Regions from separate parts of the Micromonospora sp. S-DT3-3-22 genome, predicted to be linked through region 1. Evidence: riboswitches for the same ligand, from Rfam matches in the RefSeq annotation. Region 1 holds a riboswitch; each other region holds the start of a gene.
The links. A riboswitch is a leader RNA that binds a small molecule or an ion and turns the genes downstream of it on or off. The one in region 1 is predicted to bind cobalamin.
Positions count from the first base shown of each region.

Region 1 (6,866 bases):
GTTTCCGGCACGCCCTGGGTGGCCGGCCGGCTCTCGACCGAGGGCGACCCGCTGCCGCTCGAGGGCCCGGTCGGGGGCCGCGGGCGTACCGTAAATTCGATCTTGGCGTTGGCTGCTCGGGGTGTCCGCAGCTCGTCGGTCCGGCTGCCCCGCACGGTGCACAACCACGGCGAGGGCGGCTTCGCCGGGCTGCTCACCCAGATTGCCCGGCAGTCCGGCGTCTCCGGCTACCCGGGCGACGGCACCCAGCGCTGGCCGGCCGTGCACGCGGTCGACGCTGCCGTGCTGTTCCGGCTCGCCCTGGAGAACGCACCGGCAGGCACCGCCTGGCACGCGGTGGACGACGAGGGCGACGCGGTGCGGGACATCGCCGAGGTCATCGGGCGGCGACTCGGCCTGCCGGTGCGGCAGGTGCCCGAGGAGACGTTCGGCCCACTCGGCGAGATCTTCGCCGCCGACCAGCCGTCGTCGAGCGCACACACCCGGGCGACCCTCGGCTGGACGCCGACCCACCCGAAGCTGCTCGCCGACCTGGAGAACCTCCAGCCCTGACCGGTTGCCCTCCACCCGCGGCGCCGACGCCGGCTGCCCCTGGCCGGGCCGGCGCTGCTGGTGCCGGCTGGCCCGGCACTGACCACTCACCTGCTCGTCTGGCCCGCCCTGCCGACGCTTCCCGGCCACGCCGACGCGATCGTGCAGCCGGTGTCCCGGGCCGTCGAGTCCGCCGCCCGCCGGTCAGGTGTGCCGGCTCGTGGCGGCGACCATGTCGACGAGGGTGTCGGTGAGGTCTTCGGCGCAGACGCCTCCCCACTTCGGGTCGGCCAGCTGGCCACTGGCCTCCAGACCGGCGATCCCGTTCGCGCTGCTGATGAGCAGGGCCGCGTACCGGCGGGCGTCCTGCTCGCCCACCAGTTCGGCGACGACGGCCAGGAACTCGGTCTGGCTCCGCTGGGCGGCCCGGGCGAGTGCGGTGGGATCGCCGGGCGGGTTGCTGAACATGAGCTGGTAGAGGTGTGGCTGAACGCGGCCGACGTCGATGAGCGCGAGGAGACCGCCGCGGATCTTCTCGGCGGCGGACAGGCCCGGGTCGGCGCGGAGGGCCTGCATGCGGTCGCCGAGCGTGTCCCACGCCCGGGTCCCGACGGCGATCAGCAGGCTCTCCTTGTCGGGGAAGTGCCGGTAGGGCGCTCCGCGGGTCACTCCCGCGCGTGCTCCCACCGCGCGCAGCGTCACCGCGTCGAGGCCACCGGAATCGAGCAGCTCAGCGGCCGATTCGAGCAGCGCGCGGCGGGTGGCGGCGGCTGATTCGGCGCGGCTGGTCACGCGGACGATGCTAGTCCGCTGGTGACGACCAGGTCACTTCCTTCGGTTGACGTTGTCATCTCAATGGCGCAGACTAGAGAGATGACAACGTCAACTGAAACTCGGGAACTCGTGGTCGTGACCGGCGCCTCGACCGGCATGGGTGCGGCCACCGCGCGGGAACTGGCCCGCCGCGGCTTCCACGTCCTCGCCGGCGTACGACGCGACAGCGACGCCACGGCCCTGCGGGCCGACCGCATCGAGCCGGTGATCCTCGACATCACCGACCCCGACCACGTCGCCGCGCTCGCCGCCCGGGTCGGGCGGGACCCGCTGCCGCTGCGGGCGCTGGTCAACAACGCCGGCGTCCCCGGCGCCGGCCCGGTCGAGGTGATGCCGCTGCACGAATGGCGGCGCATCTTCGAGGTGAACCTCTTCGGCCACGTCGCCGTCACCCAGGCCCTGCTTCCCGCCCTGCTGCGCGGCAGGGGACGCGTCGTCAACATCAGCTCCCTCAACGGCAGGATCTCCATGGCCGGCTACGGGCCGTACGCCGCCAGCAAGTTCGCGATGGAGGCGATGAGCGACGCGTTGCGCAACGAACTGGCCCCCCACGGCGTGCAGGTGGTGGTGGTCGAGCCGGGCGGCGTCCAGACCGAGATGTCCCGCGTCGGCCTCGCCGCCCTCGGTCGCCTCGACGACACGATGACCCCCGAGCAGAACGAACGCTACGGCGCCCTGATGCAGGCGATACCCTCCCACGTGGCGGCGTTCACCAGGGCCGGGGTGACCTCCACCGTCGCCGCGAAACGGATCGCCGCGGCGGTGACCGACCGCAGGCCCCGCACCCGCTACACCATCGGCGCGACGGCTGCCTTCCTCATCCGGGCCTCCCGTATCCTCCCCGACCGGACGCTCGACCGGATGACGACCTCCGACCTGCGCAGGCACTACCCGACCGGGAACCGTCGCCGGACGACCGCCAGCCGGTGAACGCCGAGGCCGGCGTCAGCGGCCCACCGTCACCCGGCTGCCGGGCCGTATCCGGCGACCACCTCGGGCACGAGGTACGTGATCCACCGGTAGCATCGGCGGCGGCACGAACGTGCGAGGTGCCCCGCGTGGTGCGGGGAGAATCGGGAAGCCGGTGTGAATCCGGCACGGGCCCGCCGCGGTGACCGGGGAGCGACCGTCCAGGCGCGAGGAGCGCAGCCACTGGCCGTACGGCTGGGAAGGCGGACGGGTCGGCGTTGATCCGGGAGTCCGAAGACCGGCCTCGCGTCGACCGCCCACCCGTCCGGGGTGGGCCGAGCGCAGCGGGAGCCTGCCTGTGGAACTCTACGACGCCATCCACCGCCGCCGGGACGTCCGGGCCGAGTTCACCGGGGAGCCGGTGCCGGCCGGCACCCTGCACCGGATTCTCGACGCCGCGCACGCCGCGCCCAGCGTCGGCTACTCGCAGCCGTGGGATTTCGTCCTGGTCCGGGACCCTGCCGTCCGCCGCCGGTTCCACCGGCACGTGCAGGCCGAGCGGGCGACGTTCGCCGCCACCCTGGACGGTGCCGCGGCCGACCGGTTCGCGCGCATCAAGATCGACGGGGTGCTGGAGTCGACGCTGTCGGTCGTCGTCACGTACGACCCGCGGCGCGGGGGCCCGGCGGTGCTCGGGCGGCACGCCATCGCCGACGCGGGCCTCTACTCCGTCTGCCTGGCCATCCAGAACCTCTGGCTCGCCGCCACCGCCGAGGGGCTGGGCGTCGGGTGGGTGTCCTTCTACCGGGAGTCGTTCCTCGCCGAACTGCTGGGCGTGCCGGCCGGCATCCGGCCGGTGGCCTGGCTCTGCGTCGGGCCGGTCACCCACCTGGCGGCCGTGCCCGACCTGGAACGGCGCGGGTGGCGGCGACGCCGGCCCCTCGCCGAGGCGGTGCACCACGACCGCTGGCTACGACGGGTGCCTGACCGACCGAACAGCTAATTCGGGTACGTCGATGCAACAGTTAGGCTGACGTCGCGCTCAGTCGTTACCCGGCTACGTTGGGAGGAGTTCCATGCGTACCACCGTCACGGCCCTGGCTACATCCGCGCTTGCCGCCCTGGGCCTCGTGGCCGCCGGGGCCACGCCGGCCCTCGCCGCCGCACCGGCGCCCTTCTGCGAGTCCGGCGCTTCGCAGTTCTACTGCGACGGCAGCAGCACCGGCACGACGACCTGGAGCATCACCTGGTACTCCGGCAGTGTCGGCACCTTCACGACCGCCGGGTCGACCCTCTTCGCCGCCTGCCCGGCCAGCAACCTCGGCCACCCCGTGCGGGCCAGCTACAGCTACGTCGACGGCGGCACCACCCAGTACAGCGGCACCACCCAGTTCATCTGCCGCAGCGGCCCCTGGCAGTAGAGCCGTCCCACGTCCGGTGTACGCGTCACCCACGCGTGCGCCGGACCGGCTCGTGCTCCGGCCGCAGCTACTCCGCGCCTGCCGGACCCTCATGCTCGCCATGATCACCGCACGGTGCTGGAATGGGGCCCGATGACAGCCGAGCCGGTCCGCGAGGGGAGGTACGCGCGCATCGAGCGGGAGCGGCGGTTCCTGCTGGCCGGACCGCCGCTGCCGGCATCGGTCACCGCCAGCCGTCGCATCACCGACCGGTACCTGACAGGCACCCGGCTGCGCCTCAGGCGTGCCGAAAGCCCCGCCGACGGATCCCGCGAGTGCAAGCTCACCCAGAAGGTGCCCGCCGCGCGGCCGGGCCACATCCAGGGACTCATCACGAACGTCTACCTGTCCCCGGCCGAGTACGAACTGCTCGCCCGCCTGCCCGCCGCGACGCTGTCCAAGACCCGTCTGAGCGTCCCGCCGCTGGGCATCGACATCTTCGATCCGCCCCTGCACGGTCTGATCCTGGCGGAGGCCGAGTTCACCTCCGACGCGGCGGCACGCTCGTTCCTCCCACCCCCGCAGATCGTCGCCGAGGTCACCGACGACCTCCGGTTCACCGGTGGCTCACTCGTCCATGCCCACCGCGAGGACCTGCTCGGCTGGCTCGCCGACTACGGCATCACGCCAGCCCCTACCACCCCGTGGACCGCCTGAACCCCCTCGACCACCGGCACCGACGACTGCGCAGGTGGTTAATCCGCAGACGGTCCCGTGGGCGGTCGACGGCCGCAATCCGACCGGACGTCGGTCACCGCCGGCTACCGCGCCGAGCGCGGCGGCTACCGCGCCGACTCGGCTCGGTCGGGGAGTGGGGCGAGTCGAGGTGGTAGTTTTCCGCCCCTGTGCTGGGACAGTCGAGAAAGGACGTTCGGGTGACTGACGACCACTCCGGGGCCGGGTCCGCCGTCGAGGTGCCACGGCGACGACGTCGGTGGGTCATCCCGTCGGTGGTGGCCCTCGTGGTGCTCGCCCTGGGTGGCGGTGGTGCGGTGGCGTACCGGCAGCTCGCTGACCGGGAGGATGAGGATCCGGGGGTGACGGCCTGCCGGTCGGCCGGGTTCGTGGTGCGGGCCGCGCAGGGCGAGGTCACCCCTGATGACGAGGTGCGGCGGGTGGGGGAGTTGTTCCAGCGTTCCGCGCACGAGGATCTGCGGTCCGCGGGGGTCTTCGCGGTGGGCACGGTGCAGCGGGCGCAACGGGCGCAGGATCCGCGCGATGCGCCGGAGACGGTGAAGTTGCGGCAGGTCAACCTCGCCGCCGCAGTCCCCAGGTTGATCGCTGCCTGTGCGGAGCACCAGGTCACCGTCAAGGGATAGCCGTGGACGTCGGCGTCGCTGCGGCCTGACGTACGGTCGCGGCGACGCCCGGACCCGACGGGCGGCATCCGGACAGGGTCGGACCCGCTCGTGCCGGACTCACCCTTCCGGGGCGACCTGACCGTTCGAGGTGGGCAGCCCTTCCATCTCGGTCCGCAAGGTCGCTAGTGCGGTGTCGATGATGTCGGCGAGCCGGCGACCGTCGTCGGTGTCGAGCCATGCGGCGACGGACACGTACATCAGGGTTCCCGCCGTCTCGGCGAGCAGGTCGGCCCGCAGCGGGTCGAGGCCGCCGGCGCGGAAGCCGTCCCGCATCACCTGGGCCAGCATCGCGCGCTTGTGCTGGTCGCGTTCGCGCAGCCCCGGGTCGGACGCCACGATGGCGCGCCGCTGCCGCAGGTCGTCCTTGCGGCCTTCGAAGTACGTCTCGGCGAGCGTGCGCAGGCCCGCGACGATGAACGCCAGCGGTTCGTCGGCGGGCGCCGTGGCCATGATCTGCTTGGCGAAGGCGCCGATCTCGGCCTCGTCCGCGAAGAGCACCTCGCGCTTGTCGGCGAAGTGCCGGAAGAACGTGCGCGTCGTCAGGCCGGCCCGCGCGGTGATCGCCGGCACCGTGGTCGCGGCGAAGCCCTGCTCGGCGAAGAGTTCGAGCGCCGCCTGCCGCAGCCGCTCGCGGGCATCCGGTCGCCACCTTGCCATGATCCGAGTGTAGCCGTGATGACATCGCGTGTCGTCGCCGGTATGGTGATGACACGGCGTGTCGTCACTGGGGCGGATGCCGCACCAGGGCGGAGCTGTGCCATGACCGACGTGTGGATCCTCGGCGGCACCGGCCGCAGCGGGCGCGCTATCGCGGCCGAACTGCGCCGACGGAACATCGAGCCGGTGCTGGTCGGCCGGGACGCCGAACGGCTCAAGGCCGCCGCCGGCGGGCTGCCGACGATGGTGGCCGGTTCGGTCCGCGAGACCGTGGCCGCGATCCGCCGGGAACGGCCGGCCGTGGTGGTCAACACCGTCGGACCGTTCATCGAGACGGCCCTGCCCCTGCTGGACGCGTGCCTCCCGACCGGCCACTACCTCGACCTCGCCAACGATCTGGCCTCGGTGTCGGCGGTCCTCGGCCGGCACGGCGAGTTGACGGCAGCGGGGCGCACGGCCGTCACGGGAGCCGGGTTCGGCGTGACCGCCACCGAGAGCGTCGTGGTGAAGCTCTGCCAGGGGCGGCCGACACCCCGGCGGGTCCGGGTCGACATGGTGCCCTCGTTGGCCACCGAGGACGGCGTGGTCGGCGACGCCCTGGCCGCGACGATCGTGGAGGGCATCCCCGGAGTCGAGGGCGGTGGGCGGTTCCAGGGCCGCCGGTACCGCGACGGACGACTCACCCCCGCCCCGCTCGCCGGCGACCCGATGAAACTGGTCCTTCCCGACGGGTCCACGGTGACCACCGCCGGCATGCCGCTCGGCGAGCTGATGGCCGCCCAGCGGGCCAGCGGCGCAGCGGACGTGCTCGCCGCATCGAGCGAGGCCCCGTCCTCCCCGGTGATGCGCGCGGTGCTGCCCGTGGCGACCGCCCTGCTCGCGATCGGCCCGGTGCGCGCCCTCCTGCGGCGACGGCTCGCCACGGTACCGACCAGGGCCCGCCCGAAGCCCCGCGAGCACTCCTGGGGCCACGCCGTCGTGGAATGGCCGGACGGCAGCATCCGCGAGGGCTGGCTGCGGGTCGGCGAGGCCCAGTCCTGGACGGCGACGGTGCCCGCCGAGGTGGTCCGGCGGCTGCTGGACGGTCAGGGGAAGCCGGGCGCGTACACGCCGG
Region 1 covers NZ_JACGMO010000012.1:14,448-21,313, forward strand. Annotated here, with positions in the region: gene H1A17_RS05260 (NAD-dependent epimerase/dehydratase family protein) at 1-552, shown strand, start outside; gene H1A17_RS05265 (TetR/AcrR family transcriptional regulator) at 736-1,323, opposite strand; gene H1A17_RS05270 (SDR family oxidoreductase) at 1,405-2,295, shown strand; cobalamin riboswitch at 2,396-2,596, shown strand; gene bluB (5,6-dimethylbenzimidazole synthase) at 2,633-3,277, shown strand; gene H1A17_RS05280 (hypothetical protein) at 3,351-3,695, shown strand; gene H1A17_RS05285 (hypothetical protein) at 3,828-4,391, shown strand; gene H1A17_RS05290 (hypothetical protein) at 4,610-5,053, shown strand; gene H1A17_RS05295 (TetR/AcrR family transcriptional regulator) at 5,153-5,752, opposite strand; gene H1A17_RS05300 (hypothetical protein) at 5,855-6,866, shown strand, end outside.

Region 2 (6,866 bases), on a different contig from region 1:
CCGTGGACGGCGACCTCCTGAGGGCGGGTCGACCATCGGCGACAGCACGACATCCGGTGCTGCGTGCGACCGCACCGCCCCTGCCGAGTTCTTGCGACTCAGCAGAAGGAGACTCCGGTGCAAGCGTCACCAGCGCAAGGGCCCCATCGGTCATCCTCCGGTGCCGCGACTGCGGGCATCATCGAGGAACCAGCCGAGCGGGCCGGGTAGACGCCCTGAACAAACTGCTCAGCGACATCCGGCAGATCCTCGACGCCACGCAGAGCTGCTGCGCGGCCCGGCGTGACGCCGACAGACGGATCAGGGACCTGACAGACACCCAACGGACCTGACAACCGTCGACCGTTTCCGGACCGACACCGCGCCACGCACTCCGATGATCTCCCGAGCCGCTCGATCTTGCCGGCGGACCGGAGAGGCCGGTCTACTCGACGCGCTGTTCCGGGCGGATCCCGCAGGTCCGCCCGGAACAGTCCGATCAGCTCCCGCGGACCTCGGCTGCAGCGGCGACGAGGTGTCGGAGGGACGCCTCGACCTCGGGATAAGTGCGGGTCTTCAGGCCGCAGTCCGGGTTGACCCACAGCCGTCGGGCGGGCACGGCCGCAACGGCCCGACGGAGCGCGTCGACCACCTCGTGGTGGGGTGGGATGCGGGGCGAGTGGATGTCCCACACCCCGGGGCCGACGCCCCGGCGGTAGCCGATCGCGGCAAGGTCGTCGAGGATCTCCATCTTCGAACGCGACGCCTCGATGCTGGTGACGTCGGCGTCGAGCGCGTCGATGGCGGTGATCACCTCACCGAACTCGCTGTAGCACAGGTGGGTGTGGATCTGGGTGTCGTCCGCGACGCCGCCGGTGGCGAGGCGGAACGCGCCGACCGCCCAGTCCAGGTACGCCTTCTGGTCGGCCCGACGCAGCGGCAGGGTCTCCCGCAGGGCAGGCTCGTCGACCTGGATGATCCGGATGCCGGCGGCCTCCAGATCGCGGCACTCGTCGCGCAGCGCGAGTGCCACCTGGTCGGCGGTGTCGGCCAGGGGCTGGTCGGTGCGGACGAACGACCAGGCCAGGATGGTGACCGGGCCGGTGAGCATGCCCTTGACCGGACGGTCGGTCAGCGACTGGGCGTAGGTGGACCACGCGACGGTCATCGGTGCCCGGCGGGCCACGTCGCCGTGGATGATCGGCGGGCGGACGCAACGGGACCCGTAGGACTGCACCCAGCCGTGCGTGGTGGCGGCGAAACCGTCGAGTTGTTCGCCGAAGTACTGGACCATGTCGTTGCGTTCCGGCTCACCGTGCACCAGCACGTCCAGGCCCAGCCGTTCCTGCAACCGGATGACCTGCTCCACCTCGGCGCGTATCCGCTGCGTGTAGCCGGCGTCGTCGAGAGTGCCGGCGCGGTGCGCGGCGCGGGCCCGGCGCAGCTCGGCGGTCTGCGGGAACGAACCGATCGTGGTGGTCGGCAGGTCCGGTAGCGCCAGCCGTTCCTGCTGGCGGGCGGCCCGCCCGGCGTAGTCGCCACGGTGCCGGTCGGCAGGGCGCAACGCCGCCAACCGGCCGCGCACGTCGTCGTGCCGCCACGCCGGCGGGGTGGGCGGCAGCGGGGCGGGCAGGCTGGTGGTGCCGTCGCGTAGCGCCCGCCCGAGCAGGACCACCTCGTCGACCTTCTGCCGGGCGAACGCGAGCCGCGCGGACAACTCCGGGTCGAGGTGGGTCTCGGCCGACAGATCGACCGGCACGTGTAGCAGCGAACAGGAGGTGGACACCGCCACGTGGTCGGCCAGTCCGGCGACCGTGGCACCGGCGGCGACGGCCGCCCGCAGATCCGTGCGCCAGATGTTGCGCCCGTCGACCAGGCCGGCGACGACGGTCGTGCCGCGCAGGGGACCGGCGGCGGCGAGCCGGTGCAGGTTGCCCGGGCCGGCGACCAGGTCCAGGCCGATCGCCTCGACCGGGGTGTCCAGCAGGGCCGGCAGGGCGTCGCCGAGGTCACCGAAGTAGGTGGCGACGAAGATCCGGGGACGGTGTGGCAGTTCCCCGAGACGTCGGTAGGCGTGCCGCAGGCCGTCGATCTCGGCCGTGGTGCGGTCGGCGACGTAGGCGGGTTCGTCCAGTTGGACCCAGGCCACGCCCGCGTCGGCCAGGGTGGTGAGGATCCGGGCGTACGTGTCGACCAGGTCGTCGAGCCGGGCGAACGGATTGTCGCCCTTGGCCAGCAACAGGAAGGTGGCCGGCCCCACCAGCACCGGTCGGGTGGCGATGCCCAGGTCACGTGCCTGCGCGTACTCGCTCAGCGCCTTCGTCGGATCCGCCGCGAACACGGTGTCGGGCTCGATCTCCGGCACCAGGTAGTGGTAGTTGGTGTCGAACCACTTGGTGAGTTCCAGCGCTGGTGCGGCATCGACACCACGGGCCATGGCGAAGTAGGTGTCGAGTCGACCGAGGCCGAGCCGGGCGAACCGGCGGGGGACCGCCCCCACCGCGACGGCGGTGTCGAGCACGTGGTCGTAGTAGGAGAACGTGTTGGACGGGATCGCATCGAGGCGGGCGTCGCGCAGCGTCCGCCACACCTCGGCCCGCAGCCCGACGGCCACGGCCTCCAACTCGGTGGCGTCCAGCGTGCCGGCCCAGTACGCCTCGACGGCCTTCTTCCACTCGCGGTGGGCGCCGATACGGGGATAGCCGAGCACGGTGCTCTGCCCGAATGAGGTGGTCACAGATGGTCCTTCCCTCGCGGTGTCCGACGACCACCCGAGAGGAAGACGGATACGCCACGGCGTAACCGGCATTCCGCCCTGGCCCTCCCGAGAGGCCGCCGACGGCGCGCACCGGCGGCACGCGCAGCGCTGGCAGGTCTTCGGACTCGTGGGCGTCGTACCCAGACCTACTGGCCGTCGCTTCCCAGACCTTGCGGTCCAGTGCTTCGTTGACGGCGGTCGTTCCCACTCACCGCTGCGGGGCAGTCCCGGTCTTCCACCGGGTTCCCTCTTACGACGTCTCACCCGCGCACGGGAGAGACGAACCAGCACCGCCCGCGATCCTACGGGCACCACGACGATGCCTCGGCCCGGGGTGCGGATCAGAAGGTCAGGAGTTCGACTCTGCTGGGACAGGGGCGTTCGGTTTGCCGTCCAGTACGCAGTTCCGCATTGCGCTTCCGTGCATCACTGCTCAGGAGCGGGTTCGGGGCGACGCCCGGGAAGTCGGCCCGACGCCGAGTGACTCCCGACTCAGGTCGGGCCCTCCGGGCGGATCTTCACGCGGATGCCATCCTGCTGTCACCTTCCATCGAGGATGATGATTGCATCTGTCGTCGATGGTGACCGGGAGGCGTGGCATGTCAGGACCGACCACGAAGACGTCCGGGCCGGCCCGGCCCCGGGTGCGTGCCGTGACCTTGGCACTAGCCATGCTCGTCGGCGCGGCCCTCTCGGCGGGCATCGGGGGGACGGCGTCGGCGACGCCGTCGGGGATCCCGTCGAAGGCGACCGCGCAGGCGCAGCTCAATGCCCTCACCGTCGCCGCCGAGGGTTCCACCAGCGGCTACTCCCGGGACCTGTTCCCGCACTGGATCACCATCAGCGGCAGCTGCGACACCCGCGAGCAGATCCTCAAACGCGACGGCACGTCGGTCGTGGTCAACTCCTCCTGCCAGGCCACATCGGGCCGCTGGTACAGCCCGTACGACGGGGCGACCTGGACCGCCGCGTCCGACGTCGACATCGACCACGTGGTCCCCCTGGCCGAGGCGTGGCGCTCCGGGGCGAGTTCCTGGACGACCAGCCGCCGGCAGAGCTTCGCCAACGACCTGTCCGGCCCGCAACTGATCGCGGTGACCGACAACGTCAACCAGTCCAAGAGCGACCAGGACCCGTCAACATGGCAGCCGCCCCTGTCGGCCTACCGGTGCACCTACAGCAAAATGTGGATCACCGTGAAGTACACCTGGGGCCTACGGCTGCAATCGTCGGAGAAGTCCGCCCTACAGACCATGCTCAACACCTGCTCCTCCTGACCGCCCGCCCGATCAGCGGCTGCGTCGGGCACCGCACCGGGTGACCGGAGCGGCAACGTGCAGGGGGGCCGGCAGTCCCGCCGAGGGCTTCGGGGAAGCCGCTCACCGTGGCGACACCTCGACCTGACCAGGACCCGCAGCACCCCGCCACCCCGATGTCCTAGGACGCTTTAGGAGTGCCGCTCCTCAGCGGCCAGGCCACCGCCTGCCTGACGGACATCGTCACCGCGTACCTGGTGCACGGGCACCTGCCGAAGCACGACACGGCCTGCCAACAGCGCCGCTGGCGCGTCCCTCCGGTAACTGCCGACACGACAGCCGTTCACCGACCGGGCGGCTGACCGGTGGTGCCGCCCGCGGCCTCCGGCTCCGCGGTGTCCCGCGCCGGGCCGGCCGCGGCGTCCGGACTCGCGGCGGTCTGCAACTGGTACGACCGGTAGGTCAGCCAGAGCGCGACCAGCCCGGCGACGGCTGCCGCCACACTGGCGATCTGGTCGGCCAGGTCCGGGCCGAGCGCCAACACCCCGACGACGATGACCAGGACCGCCAGCCCGCCGAGCGCCACCGTGCGGACCTGCTGCCTGGCCAGGTGTGCCGTCCAACGGCGCGGAATCACCCTGATCACCAACTCCGCCAGGATGATCCCGGCCATCACCAGGATCGGCACCTGCCACGGCTCGACCTTCACGGACCCTCCTCCACCCGGTCTCCGGTCATGCGAGCGCCGCCTTCATGGCGGCGATGAACTCCGAGGTCAGGTCGGACTCACCGCGGAGCATCCGGGCGACGTGGTCGACGAAGACCTCGGCGAACGCGCGGTATCCCGGGTGCATCGGCCGGGGCCGGGCATTCTCCACCGCACCACGTAGTGCTTCCAGGTGCGGGATGACCGCCTGGAGGTTCCTGTCGTTGTAGGCCTCGGCCAGGGTCGGGGCGAAGCCGTGCCCGGCGAGGACCTTCTGGGCTGCGGTGCCGGTCATGAAGTTGATGAACCGGAGGGCCTGGTCGGGGTGGGGACAGGCACGCGCCATGGCGAGGCTCTGGCCGCCGAGCACCCCGGACGTCAGCGGGTACACCTTGATCTTCCCGGCCAGCAGGTCAGGGTCCTTACGCTGCTGGAGTTCGCGGTACTTCACCGGCCAGTTGCGCATGAACGTCGGCCGGCCCTCCACGAACGTGTCCAGGCTGGCGTTCTCGTCGCTGGAGCGATTGACCTTCCCGGCCACGATGGCCGCCTGCAACGGTTGCAGCGCTCTCTGCCAGGGTTTCAGCTCGAACAGGATCTCACCGGTCGCGCTGAGCAGGTCAGTGTTCACCGACAGCGCGTGCTCCAGGATGTTGACCAGGAAACCCTCGTTGTAGTTGGACGAGTTGGGGCGCAGTTGGCCGACGAACGAGCCCTTGTCGGCAAGGGTGCCGAGGACCGTCGACAAGTTCACCACATCGGGCTGCTCGGTCCCGGGGTCGCGCCAGAACAGCATGCCGACATCGGTGTTGAGCGGCGCGGCCCAGTAGCTGTTCGGGGTGTCGTCGACCTGGTGGAGATCCCTCACCGACGTCAGGAAGTTCGGGTCGGTCAACCGGATCGGGGTGATCAGCTTCTGCGCGGCGAACTCGGGGATGTCGACGACGTCCAGGTTGAGGATGTCGGCACTGCCATTGCGGGCCGCCGTCAACAGCCTCGTGCGTTCATCGCCTGATCCACCCTCGACCTCGTCGGTGAACCGGGCCGGGGTATCGGGGTTGGCCTGGTTCCACATGTCCATCAGCAGCTTCCGTGCCCCGGTGGGGTCGGCCCCGGTGGCGAGTCGAAGCTCCACCGGTGGCGGGCGGTGTCCGCCCGGCAGCAGGTAGACCGCCGAAGCGCTCACTGCGCCGCAGGTCAGCACCCCGCTGAGAAAGGAGCGCCGCGAGTACTGCTCGGGCATGGTGCGGACTCCTTCGATCCGGGCCGGTCACACGTACGCAACGAGTCATTCATCACGTTACGCTTTGGCGCTGATAAATGCCGGGCCGGGCGGGAGCGGTCGGCGAAGCTCGTACTGTCGGAAACCGGATCGAGCGGCAGGGACGGCATCGGTGACCCCATGTGCCGACGCAATTATCGGCACTGGGATATGCGGCGACGAGGCGGCGTTGTCGCACCGCTGGATCGGCGGGACACGTCACGCCACGTCGACCGGCCACCTTCTACCCGGCGCCCCACCAGGCCAGCAGACGCCGCGCGAAGGCGCGGGTCTCGACGTCGCCGACGGTCATCCCGAAGTGGCCGCGGATCTCAGCCGCCAGGTACCCGCTGAGATCTCCCGCGCCGGCACCGGCGGACAGCCTCGACAGCAGCGGTGCGATCAGGCAGTCGTACTCGTCGACGTTCGCCCGCGGGTCGTGGACGCCGATGAAATCCCAGGCGTTGAGCAGCCGGCGAAGGCCGGCCGTGCGCTGTGCTGCGCTGCCGTGGGCGAGGCTCGTGAGGTCACCCCCCGGCGAGGCCGGCACGCGGGACAGGTGGTCACGGCACAGCAGACGGACCGAATTCGCCAGTTCCCGGTTGCCACGTTCCCCGTCCTGATCCCACTCGTCGGCGAGCACGTGCAGGTCCGTGAACGGACTGTGTCGGATCTCGTCGAGATCCCCACGCTCGCAGACGAAGGCGGAAACACGCTCGCTGACGGTGCGTTCGTCGATCGCACCGTCGACCAGCCGTTGCGCCAGCGTGGCCAGCCAGGTGTCCGCGGCCTCCGCCGCGGACGGAACGCGTACGCCCATCTCGTCGAGGGCGGCGGGGAGCAGCTCGCCGATCAGTCGGGTGTCGGTGCCGTCGAGCCCGGCAAGTTCCCGCAGGGCCGGCCCGT
Region 2 covers NZ_JACGMO010000129.1:15,128-21,993, reverse strand. Annotated here, with positions in the region: gene metE (5-methyltetrahydropteroyltriglutamate--homocysteine S-methyltransferase) at 479-2,716, opposite strand; cobalamin riboswitch at 2,830-3,041, opposite strand; gene H1A17_RS28150 (HNH endonuclease family protein) at 3,409-4,014, shown strand; gene H1A17_RS28145 (hypothetical protein) at 4,337-4,702, opposite strand; gene H1A17_RS28140 (extracellular solute-binding protein) at 4,728-5,942, opposite strand; gene H1A17_RS28135 (hypothetical protein) at 6,205-6,866, opposite strand, start outside.
Region 2: linked by a shared signal. The riboswitch ahead of metE (5-methyltetrahydropteroyltriglutamate--homocysteine S-methyltransferase) and the one ahead of bluB (5,6-dimethylbenzimidazole synthase) in region 1 are both predicted to bind cobalamin.

Region 3 (6,866 bases), on a different contig from region 1:
AGCAGGCCCCGGGACCGCAGGAAGTAGACGTAGGCGAAGGCCCCGTAGAAGAACAGCCCCTCGATGCAGGCGGCGAAGCAGATCAGGTTGAGCAGGAACGCCCGCCGGTCCGCGCGGGTACGCAGCTCCCGCAGTTCGAATACCGAGTCGATCCAGCGGAAGCAGAACTCGGCCTTGCGCCGGATCGACGGGATGTTCTCGATGGCGGCGAACGCGGCGAACCGTTCCTGCTCGTCGGGCACGTACGTGTCGAGCAGGTTCAGGTAGAACTGCACGTGCACGGCTTCCTCGAACAGCTGCCGCGACAGGTAGAGCCGGCCCTCCGGTGAGTTGACGTGCTGGTAGAGGTTGAGCACCAGGTTGTTGGCGACGATCGTGTCACCGGTGGCGAAGAACGCCACCAGCCGGGACACCAGGTGCCGTTCGGCCGGCGAGAGCCGCTCCAGATCGGCCAGGTCGGAGTGCAGGTCGACCTCCTCCACCGTCCAGGTGTTGCGGATGGCGTCCCGGAACCGGTCGAAGAAGTGCGGGTAGCGCATCGGCCGCAGGGTGAGGTCCATGCCGGGGTCGAGCAGCAGCTGCCGCCCGGCGGTGCGGGGTTCGTCGACGGTGGTCACTGGCACGCCTCGCAGCTCTCGGGGTTCTCCAGGGAGCAGGCGAGCGCCTCGGCGTCGGCCGCGACGACCGGGGCGACGGTGACGGTGGCCTGCTGGATCCGGGTCGCCGGACGCGACCGCAGGTAGTAGGTGGTCTTCAGCCCGGACTTCCAGGCGTGCAGGTACATCGAGGACAGCTTGCCGATGGTAGGCGCGCTGAGGAACAGGTTCAGCGACTGCGACTGGTCGATGTACGGCGCCCGCGCGGCGGCCAGGTCGATCAGCGCCCGCTGCGGCAGCTCCCACGCGGTACGGAACAGCTCCCGCACCTCGGCGGGCAGGTCGACGATCCCCTGCACCGAACCCTCGGCCCGCTTGATCTGGTCGCGGATCTCCGACGTCCACAGCCCGCGCGCCTTCAGCTCCCGCACCAGGTACGTGTTGATCTGGAGGAACTCCCCGGACATGGTCTCCCGCTTGAACAGGTTGGACACCTGCGGCTCGATGCACTCGTAGCAGCCGGCGATCGACGCGATCGTGGCGGTCGGGGCGATCGCCACCAGCAGCGAGTTGCGCAGGCCGTGCGCCGCGATCCGGGTGCGCAGCGCGACCCACCGGTCGACCTGGGTGGGTTCGACCCCCCACAGGTCCGGGTGCAGGTCACCCCGGGCGGCCCGGGTCTCGGCGTACGCCGGGTGCGCGCCGAACCGTTCGGCGAGACCGGTCGACGTCTCCAGGGCGGTCAGGAAGATCTCCTCCTGGACCCGGGTGGACAACTCCCGGGCCCCGGCCGAGTCGAACGGCAGCCGCAGCGCGAACAACGCGTCCTGAAGCCCCATCAGCCCCAGCCCGACGGGCCGCCAGCGCGGGTTCGACACCGCCGCCTGCTCGGCCGGGTAGTAGTTGATGTCGATCACCCGGTCCAGGAACACCACCGCCGTGCGGACCGTCCCGCGCAGCTTGTCCCAGTCGACGCCGTCGTCGGTGAGGTGCGCGCCCAGGTTGACCGACCCGAGGTTGCACACCGCCGTCTCGGTGTCGCTGTTGACCTCCAGGATCTCGGTGCACAGGTTGGACAGGTGGATCGTGTTGCCCGGCACGCCGGTCTGGTTGGACAGCCGGTTCGCCGGGTCCTTGAACGTCATCCACCCGTTGCCGGTCTGCGCCAGGGTGCGCATCATCCGCCCGTACAGGTCCCGGGCCCGCACCGTGCGGACCGCCTTCTTCTCGGCGACCCGGTACGCGGCGTCGAACTCCTCGCCGTACAGGTCGGGCAGCTCCGGGGCGTCCGACGGGTCGATCAGCGACCACTCGCCGTCGGCCTCGACCCGGCGCATGAACTCGTCGGGGATCCAGTTGGCCAGGTTGAGGTTGTGGGTACGCCGGGCCTCCTCGCCGGTGTTGTCCCGCAGCTCCAGGAACTCCTCGATGTCCGGATGCCAGGGTTCCAGGTAGACGCAGGCCGCCCCCTTGCGCCGACCGCCCTGGTTGACCGCCGCCACCCCGGCGTCGAGGGTCTTCAGGAACGGCACGATCCCGTTCGACCTGCCGTTGGTGCCCCGGATCAGCGCGCCCCGGCCGCGCACCCGCGTGAAGGAGATGCCGATGCCGCCGGAGAACTTCGACAGCTTCGCCACCTGGTGGTAGCGCTCGTAGATCGAGTCCAGTTCGTCGCGCGGCGAGTCGACCAGGAAACACGACGACATCTGGGTGTGCCGGGTGCCCGAGTTGAACAACGTCGGGGAACTCGGCAGGTAGGCCAGCGACGACATCAGCCGGTAGAACCCGACCGCCTCGTCGGGCGTGCTGGACAGCCCGCAGGCCACCCGCAGCAGCCAGTACTGCGGCGTCTCCACCACCAGCCGCGACTGCGGGTGCCGCAGCAGGTAACGGTCGGCCACCGTACGCAGCCCGAAGTACTCGAACCGCAGGTCACCGGCCGGGTCGACGGCGTCGTCGAGCTGCCGGGCGTGCCGGGTAACGAACGCGGCGGTGTCGTCGGCGATCAGGCCGAGGCCGTGGGCGTACCGGATGGACTCGCTGAACGAGGTCACCTCCTGCCCGCGTACCTCCTTCTCCACGTACGCGGCCAACAACCGTGCTGCCAGCCGGGAGTACTGCGGTTCCGTGCCGATCAGCTCCGCCGCCGTCTGGATCGACAACTTGTCCAGCTCGGCGGTGGTCGCCCCGTCGTAGAGGCCGCTGATCGTCCTGGTGGCCACCCGCAGCGGGTCGACCTCGTCCAGGTCGGCGGCCCATCGGGCGACGGCCGTGACGATCCGGTTGACGTCCACCGGCTCGGTGTCGCCGTCGCGCTTGCGTACCCGCATCGCCGGCCGGCGTGGCCCCGCGCCGTCGACATCGGACGGTAGGCTCTCCGCTACGTTCGTCATGACCTCTCCTCGCTGTCACCGATGGCCATCGGACGCGGGAGAACGCCAACGGGCGCGGCACGGCGGCCGTCCCGGGTGCTGGCGTCGGTCGTCCCGCGCGACCTCCGACCGCCGCGCGCAGCAGCGCACGGCGCACTGGCAGGTCTTCGGACTCGCGGGCGTGACCGGGTCCGGTCGCCTACTGGCCGTCGCTTCCCAGACCTTACGGTCCAGTGCTCGATGACGGCGGTCGTTCCCACTTACCGCTGCGGGGCAGTCCCGGATTCCCACCGGGTTCCCTGTTGCCTCGACCGGACCACCGGGCCCGGTCGAACCAGCTGCGTGGCACACCATATATGGCGTGGATGGGGGAGAGGCAACACTAGATGTCGCGTCGGCGTGTCGGATAACTCTCATCCGACCGGCCGGTTGCCCGCAGTGACGCCAGCAGCCGCAGCGCGTCGGCGTCGGCGCTGCCCGGCTCGGCGGTGAAGACCAGCATGACCGGGCCGGGGTTGCCGGGCAGCGGGTAGGTGTCCCAGTCCAGGACGATGTCACCGACCTCGGGGACCTGGAAGGTCTTGGTGCCGTTGACCGATCCGCGCACGTCGTGCCGGGACCACAGCCGCCGGAACTCGGCGCTGCGGATGCTCAGCTCGCCGACGACGGCGGTGGCCCGGGGGTGGGTGGGGTCGGTGGCGACGGCGGCGCGCATCATGCCGATGTAGTCCATGGCCTGCCGCTCCCAGGCCGCGCAGCGCCGGGCACCGGTCGCCGCCTCGTCGAACATCAGCAGCAGCATGTTGAGCCGGTCCGGCGGGTAGCCCGCCGGGTCGCCGAGCAGCGCCACCGCCCACGTGTTCCAGGCGAGCAGGTCCAGGTGGCGGCCGAGCACCACCGCCGGGGTGTCCATCACCCGCAGCAGCCGCCGGGTGCTCTCCGGCACCCGCTCCGGGCCGTGGTCGACCCGGGCGGGCAGCGGCCGGCGGGCGGCACGGGCCAGGGTGAACAGGTGCCGGCGTTCCGCGTCGTCGAGGCCGAGCGCGGCGGCGAGCCCGTCCAGCACGTCGTCGGACGGGCGTACCTCCCGGCCCTGCTCCATCCGCTGGTAGTAGTCGGTGCTCAACCCGGCCAGCAGCGCCAGCTCCTCGCGGCGCAGCCCGGTGACCCGGCGTCGCCCGCCCGGCTCCAGGCCGACGTCGCGGGGGTGCAGCCGGCCGCGCCGGGCGCGCAGGAAGTCACCGAGTTCACGGGCGTACGGGTGGGTCATGTCGCCAGTGTGGCGCGGCCCGGACCGGCGCGGGTAGGTCTGCGGGACCTAGGCAACCGGGTACGACCGGTCCCGCCCGGCCGGCCCCTAGCGTCGGCGGTCCCACCCGACCGTCAGGGAGCAGCAGATGACCTGGACCGCCGACCACATCCCCGACCAGCACGGCCGCACCGCCGTCGTGACCGGCGCGAACTCCGGCCTCGGCCTGGTCACCGCCACCGCCCTGGCCCGCCGGGGCGCGCGGGTCGTGCTCGCCGTGCGCGACACCGCCGCCGGCCGGCAGGCCGCCCGTCACATCGGCGGCGACGCCGAGGTACGCGAACTGGACCTCGCCTCCCTCGCCTCGGTACGGGAATTCGCCGCCTCGCTGGCCGCCGACCGTCCGGTGCTCGACCTGCTGGTCAACAACGCCGGTGCGGTGCTGCTCGGCCCGCGCCGGACCAGCGTCGACGGCCACGAGCTGCACCTCGCCACCAACCTGCTGGGGCACTTCGCGCTGACCGGTCTGCTGCTGGGCAATCTGGGTGCGGCGCGGGCGGCCCGGGTGGTCAGCCTCAGCTCGATCACCCACCGCAGCGCGCACCTGGACTTCACCGACCTGATGGGGGAGCGCGGCTACCGGGGTGCCGGCGCGTACGGCCGGTCCAAGCTCGCCACCACCGTCTTCGGCATCGAACTGGACCGCCGGCTGCGCGCCACCGGATCGCCGGTGCTCAGCGTGCTGGCCCATCCCGGTGTCACCCGCACCAACCTGACCCCCCGGGCCTGGTCCCACCAGGGCCGGCGCGGCCGGGTGATCGCCCGGCTCGGCCTGCTGGCCACCCAACCGGTCGAGCAGGGTGCGCTGCCCCAACTGCGCGCCGCCACCGACCCGCAGGTCCACGGCGGCCAGTTCTTCGGCCCGGCCCGGTTCTTCCAGACCCGGGGGCCGGTCACCGAGGTGCGGGCCAGCCGGGAGGCCACCGACCCCGCCGTCGGCCGGCGGCTGTGGACGGCGGCCGAGGAACTGACCGGCGTCCGCTATCTCTGACGCAGGGCCGCACTAGCATGGCTGCGGTCGGTGACGGCGGTGGAGACGAGGCGACATGGGATGGCTCGGGCGGGTGCTGGGCGGCGGGGGCCGGCAGGTCCAGGACGATCCGGTCCGGCAGGCGGCGCTGTCGGCCGAGGTACGGCAGCGCTTCGGCGCGCACCTGGCCGTCCGCCCGGCCGAGCAGGTGGCGGCGATGGTCCGGCTGCTCGACGACGGCGACGGCCTGGCGGTGGCGGCCTCGATCGTCGGTGAGTTCGCCGACGCCGCCCACGCGGACCTGCTGGCCCAGACGGCGGAGCTGTACCGGCGTACCGGCCAGCGGTTCCCGGTGGACCGGCGCAACTACCGGCCGCTGTGGCGCGAGGCGGGTGGCCGGCTGCACTGGCCGCTGTTCGCGCTGCCGGGCGGCCTGCACCCGTACGTGCACGTCGCCGCCGCCACCACTGTCGTCGGCACCCGGGCGGCGCAGTTCGTCCGGGGCACCGACCCCCATCCGCTGCTCGCCCGCCTGTTCGAGGTGCTCGACCTCACCACCTGCGGCTGGGAGTACGGCCGGGTGCGGGTGGACCACGACGGGGCGTCGCTGGTCGGTCGACTGATCTCGACCACCCGGGACGTCCGGGCGGCGATGAAGGAACCTCCGTCGCTGCCGCCGTCGGTGCGGGAACTCATGCGCACCAACCGGACGGTCGACGTCTTCGACCTCACCGGCGACCGGGTGGTCGGCACGATCAACGTGGGCGGCGAGCTGCGGCCGGCCCTGCTCACCTGACGTCGCCGGGGGTGGACGCCGACGGCGTCCACCCCCGGCTGCCGGTCAGCTGCGGTCAGGCGAAGAGCAGGTCCAACTGGTGGTCGAGGACCGCGGTCGCCTGCGCCGGGGTGTACTGCCCGCCGAGCAGGTACACCCCCAGCCCCTCCACCATCGCCAGCAGCCCCGCCGCGGCGTCCGACGCCGCCTCCGCCCGGCCGGCGAGCGGTGCCGGTGGCTGCGGCAGCAGCCCGGCGATGAACTCCACCAGTTGCGCGGTGTCCGGCCGCAGCCCGGGGGCCGCCGCCGGGTGCAGGGCGGTCCAGGAGAGGAACGCCAACGCCACCCGCCCGTCCCCGCGTGCCGCCTCGTCCAGCGGCAGCAACGCCGCCAGCAGGGTGCGCAGCAACAGCCGGGGCTGCGGGTCCGGGCCGAGTGCCGCGACCGCCGCCTCGACCCGGGCCCGGCCCCGGTCACGGACGACGGACAGCGCGAACGCCATCATCTCGTCCTTGGTGGTGAAGTAGTGCTGCACCATGCCGGCGGAGACCCCCGCCTCGGCGGCCACGTGCCGCAGGCTCACCGCCTCCAGACCCCGGTCGGCGGCGACCCGCATGAGCGCGTCCGCGATCAGCGTGCGCCGCTGACGGGGATCGACCTTCCTGGGCATCGGGGGCCTACCGCGCCGTCGTCACGGTGCCGGCCGCACCGTCCACGGTGATCACCTGACCGGTGACGATCCGCGACGTGGCGCCCGGCACGCTGATCACGGCCGGAATGCCGTACTCGCGGGCCACCGTGGGGCCGTGCGCCATGATCGCGCCGGTCTCGGTGACCAGCGCCC
Region 3 covers NZ_JACGMO010000028.1:36,070-42,935, forward strand. Annotated here, with positions in the region: gene H1A17_RS11125 (ribonucleotide-diphosphate reductase subunit beta) at 1-560, opposite strand, end outside; gene H1A17_RS11130 (ribonucleoside-diphosphate reductase subunit alpha) at 614-2,989, opposite strand; cobalamin riboswitch at 3,109-3,322, opposite strand; gene H1A17_RS11135 (helix-turn-helix transcriptional regulator) at 3,351-4,238, opposite strand; gene H1A17_RS11140 (oxidoreductase) at 4,366-5,268, shown strand; gene H1A17_RS11145 (hypothetical protein) at 5,324-6,043, shown strand; gene H1A17_RS11150 (TetR/AcrR family transcriptional regulator) at 6,099-6,692, opposite strand; gene H1A17_RS11155 (PEP/pyruvate-binding domain-containing protein) at 6,700-6,866, opposite strand, start outside.
Region 3: linked by a shared signal. The riboswitch ahead of H1A17_RS11130 (ribonucleoside-diphosphate reductase subunit alpha) and the one ahead of bluB (5,6-dimethylbenzimidazole synthase) in region 1 are both predicted to bind cobalamin.